2 regions of the Pedococcus sp. genome follow, and region 1 is predicted to be linked to the other one. Evidence: riboswitches for the same ligand, from Rfam matches in the RefSeq annotation. Region 1 holds a riboswitch; the other holds the start of a gene.
The links. Region 1 has a riboswitch for S-adenosylmethionine ahead of metX (homoserine O-acetyltransferase MetX). Riboswitches for the same ligand answer to the same signal wherever they lie in the genome.

Region 1 (2,384 bases):
GGATTTCGCTGGCAGCGGCCGGGTTCACGGCCGCAGTGCGCAGGATCGCGCCCACCTGGTCGGTCTCGATGAGGAAGCCGTCGTGACCGTGCGGGGAGGTGATGGTGTGGTGCTCGCTCGAGGGAACGGCGGCGGCGATCTCGGCAGAGAGGCGCGGCGGGTAGAGACGGTCGGAGTCGACGCTCGCGACCACCAGCCGGCTGGTCACCCGTCGCAGCGCCGCCGCGACGCCACCACGGTCGCGACCGATGTCATGGGAGTTCATGGCCTCGGTGAGGACGAGGTAGGAGTTGGCGTCGAACCGGCCGTTGATCTTGCCCGCGTGGTGGTCGAGGTAGCTCTCGACGGCGAACCGGCCACCGCCGCCCAGGGGGTTCTCGGATCCCTGGGACAGCCGGCCGAACCGGTCGTGCAGCTCGAGCTCGCTGCGGTAGGTGACATGGGCGATGCGACGGGCGATCCCCAGGCCGGCCTGCGGCCCCGGCCCCCGGTCGTAGTAGTCACCGCCACAGAAGTCGGGGTCGCTGCGGATCGCGAGGAGCTGCGGCTGGCACCACGCGATCTGCTCCGCAGTCGCGTATGCCGTCGATGCCAGCACCACCGCCGTGTGGACGCGGTCGGGGTGCGTCACCGCCCACTCCAGCGCGCGCATTCCTCCCATCGACCCCCCGAGGACCGCTCTCCAGCGCCGGATCCCGAGGCGGTCCGCGAGCCGGGCCTCGACGGCCACCTGGTCGCGGATGGTGACGAACGGGAACCGGCTCCCCCACGGGCGGCCGTCGGGCGCGCTCGACGCGGGCCCCGTCGTGCCCTGGCAGCCACCGAGCACGTTGGCGGCGACCACGAAGTGGGTGTCCGTGTCGAAGGGGCACCCCGGGCCGATCAGGCCGTCCCACCAGCCGGCTGTCGCGTGCCCGTTGCCCGCCGGGCCGTGGACGTGGCTGTCACCCGTGAGGGCGTGCTCGACCAGGATCGCGTTGTCGCGGCCGGGGCTGAGGGTGCCCCAGGTCTCGTAGGCCACGGTGACGTCCGGCAGCCAGCCCCCTGCCTCGAGGGACGCCGGGCCGATCGACTCGAAGAGACGGTCGCCGGGGGGATCGCCCTCCCGCCAGGCTCCGCTCGAGAGCCGGGGTCCGGACGTGGTCGTCATCAGGGATCTCCTGGAGTCATCGCGCTTGTCGTCCCCCGGTCCGAGGGCGACCCGGTCATCACCCGGGGCACCCCACCGCGAGGAGGGTTGCCGTCCAGCCAGCCGGGGCTACGCGCTGGAGCTCATGACCTTGACGTCAGCATACGGCGGGCCCGCGCCCCGCACCGCTGTGTCCGACCTCTGGACGACGTGGACGCCTCGACGTCGAAGGCCGCGTCACCCGCGCGCTCATGCCGTGGCGCGGGGCCGGATCGCGAGGTCGACCAGCCTGTCGAGCAGCCGGGCGAGCCGGTAGCCGGGCTCCACGACGAGCGCCCGCTCGAGGGCCGTCCGCGCCAGGGCGCCGTCCCCCTGCCACCACGCGAGGTTGGCCAGGACGGTGAGCATGGGCGCGGCCTGGCCATCGGGCAGCGCCCGGCACAGCTCGACGAGCCGCGACTGGAGACGTCGACCGGCGACGACCGAGATGTCGGTGGCGGGCCGCGCCGACCACGCCGGCTCCGGGAGGCTGCACCGCAGCTGGTCGACGAGGTCGCCGTCGAGGCAGTCCAGGGGAAGGGTGCCGGGGCAGAGCCAGGCGATCACCGCGTCGCGCAGCGCGACGTCGCGCAGCGACAGGGCGAGGGCGGCGACCTCCTCGGGCGACAGGCCGTCGATCGGCGGCCGGGCCGCGGAGACGTCGGACACCACGGCCCAGGTGGCCAGCCACCGCAGACGCTGCACGGCGAGCGCGTGGTCGCCGACGCCGTGCGGGGCGCCGGCTCCGCGGCCCCCGGGTGCGGGGGCAGGGCTGTCGTGGTGCGCGGTGGCTGCCCCGAGCGCCCCGTCGACCTCGGCTTGCCGATCCGGGTCCGGGGCGAGCTGGTCCGCCAGGCTCGCCCGGTCCTTCAGCGGGGCCATCTCGAGGGCGACGAAGTCGGCGACCGCCGGCGTGTCCTCGGGAGGTGGCAGAGGTGTGCCGTCCGCAGGGCAGCAGTCACCGCCGGCGCAGTCGGGGGCGAACCAGCGGCCGTCGCGGACCACCAGACGGTCGAGCACGTCGAGTGCCAGCTCGTGGCAGGAGTGCGCGAGGGCCTCGAGCACGGGCAGGGACTCACCGACGCGGCTCTCGTAGCCCACGAGCAGGACAGCGTCAGGCAGCTCCCGGGTCAGCGCAGGCAGCAGTGCCGCGACGGCCTCACCACACTGCTCCGCCGTGGGGAGGTCGAGGCGCTGCACCAGGCCGATCGCCCGG
Region 2 (2,384 bases), on a different contig from region 1:
GGCCACGGCGCCGATGACGTTGGGTGACCCGGCCTCGTGGCGGGCCGGCCCCGTCTGCCAGTGCGTCGCGCGCTCCGTCACGGCGCGGGTGGCCCCGCCTCCCGCCAGGTAGGGGGCGGCGGCGTCCAGCCAGTCACTGCGGCCGACCAGCGCCCCGGCACCGAAGGGCGCGTAGAGCTTGTGGCCGGAGAGCGCCACGTAGTCGACGCCGAGCGCGTCGAGGTCGACCCGCCGGTGCGGGGCCAGCTGGGCAGCGTCCAGGACCACCCTGGCTCCGCCGTCGCGGGCCACGGCGGCCAGCTCGGCCACCGGCCAGAGCTCGCCGGTGACGTTCGACGCGCCCGACAGGACCACCAGGCGGTTGCGGCCGCGGGAGGACGCGAGCGCCGACCGGAGCAGCAGCACGGCGTCCCGGGCGCTCCCGGGGACGGGCAGGCGCACCGTGCGCCGGGCGTTCCACGGCAGCAGCGCGGCGTGGTGCTCGCTCTCGAACACGTAGACCGTCGTGTCTCGCGGCAGCGACCTCGCCAGCAGGTTGAGCGAGTCGGTCGTGTTGCGGGTGAAGACGACCTCGTCCTCGGCGCGGGCGCCCACGAAGCGGCCGACCTCCTCGCGGGCCTGCTCGTACCAGCGGCTCGTCACCTGCGAGGCGTAGCCCTTGCCCCGGTGCACCGAGGAGTACGTCTGGAGTGCGGCGTCGACCGCCTGTCGGACGACGACGAGGGCGGGAGTGGAGGCTGCGTGGTCGAGGTTGGCGTAGTCGACGAACGCGCCGCCCACGGTGGGCACGGTCAGCCCCGCCGACACCACCGGCGGCAGGACGGCGTCGGAGCCGTGGGGCGGGGCCGACGGGCAGGCACCCGGCTCCGTGGGCGCGGGGCGGAGCGCCCGCACCCGGTCGCGGGCCGGTGGAGCCGGGGGCGAGGCGCCTCCGGCGCGCCGGTGCGACGACGGGGCGGGGTGGCCGTGGAGGGTGGCGATCGACATGGGAGCTGCTCCTGGGTCCGGGGGACCCGAAGTGCTCCACGGGCCCGCGCTTGCCGGCGGCGGACGCCGTCGGCCCGGTCGTCACCCGGAGCACCCCGCCGCGGAGGGAGGGTTGCTGGCCAGCAAGCCGGGGCTTCGCGCTGGCACTCATGACCTGTCAGGGACGGTATCGGTGGGCCGGGTCGTGGGCCAGCATGCGGGCCGGCCTTCCCGCCATGTGAGACCTCCGCGGGCCGCGAACGGGGTGTGACACGTCGTCCGGAGCGGGAGGCTCGTCGTCCTGGCCCGCCTGCGCCGACGCCCCGGGGGCGCCGGCGCAGGCCCCGCCAGGACGCCCTCTCAGGGTCGCAGCATCCGCCGTCTCCGCGCGGCCTGACCAGCGGATTTGGCCGCAAGGACGGGGCTGCCATCGTCCGTTCGGTCGATGGCCCCCTCGCGGCATCTTTGAGCGGCTGTCACGCGTGTGACACGTGTGTCTGACGTGGCGATCGCGTACCGTGCGGATCATGGCGACACGTCCGTCCACCTCTGCGCGCTCCACGGCGAGTCGCGGCACCTCCACGCGCCCCGCGAACCGCAAGGCCGCACCCCGCAAGGCGGCGCCGCGCGGCCAGGCCAAGGGCGGCGGGCTCCCCCTGCCGCTGCGCGCGGTCCGAGGCACCTGGATGGGTATGGCGCACGTCGCCGGGGGAGCGGTGCGCAAGGTGGGGCACAGCGCTCGCGAGCTCGAGCCGGAGCACCGCCGCGACGGGCTCGGCTTCTTCCTCATCGGCATGGCGATCGTGGTCGCCGCGCGGGAGTGGTGGGCCTTCGACGGCGTGGTCGGCGACCTGATCCACGCGGTCGTCGCCGGGACGTTCGGGCGGGTGGCCTACGCCGTGCCGCTGGCCCTGCTGGTGCTCGGCGTCCGCCTCCTTCGGGCCCCCGAGGAGTCCTCGGCCACCTCCCGGGTGGGCATCGGGCTCGTGGCGCTGGCCTTCTCCGCGTCCGGGCTCTGCCACGTCGCGCAGGGGGTTCCCCAGCCGCCCGACGGCGCCGACCCGATGCGGGACGCCGGTGGCATCATCGGCTTCCTCGCCTCCAGCCCCCTCGAGGCGGCCGTGTCCGTCTACGGCACGGTCCCCATCCTGCTCATGCTCGGCTTCTTCGGGACCCTCGTCATCACCGCCACCCCGGTGCACCTGATCCCGGAGCGGCTGGGGCAGCTGCGCGACCACCTCCTGCACCGCACCCCGCCGTCGGCCGCGCAGCCGGAGGCCGAGGAGAAGCCGAAGCGCCAGCGCCGGCGGATCGGGCCGGACGCCGACGGCAACCTCGACGGCGACCTGCCCTTCGAGCAGGCGGCCGTCGTCGCCCCCGACGGCAAGCGCTTCCGGCCGGGGGAGAAGCGGCCGACC

Region 2: it holds a riboswitch for S-adenosylmethionine, as region 1 does, so the genes downstream of both, VIB11_RS02585 (aminotransferase class V-fold PLP-dependent enzyme) here and metX (homoserine O-acetyltransferase MetX) in region 1, are expected to answer to the same signal.

What each region holds. Positions count from the first base shown of each region.
Region 1 covers NZ_DATBMI010000112.1:2,465-4,848, forward strand. Annotated here, with positions in the region: gene metX (homoserine O-acetyltransferase MetX) at 1-1,150, opposite strand, end outside; SAM riboswitch class IV at 1,167-1,280, opposite strand; gene VIB11_RS09310 (DUF4192 domain-containing protein) at 1,379-2,384, opposite strand, start outside.
Region 2 covers NZ_DATBMI010000037.1:20,111-22,494, reverse strand. Annotated here, with positions in the region: gene VIB11_RS02585 (aminotransferase class V-fold PLP-dependent enzyme) at 1-987, opposite strand, end outside; SAM riboswitch class IV at 1,029-1,142, opposite strand; gene VIB11_RS02580 (DNA translocase FtsK) at 1,494-2,384, shown strand, end outside.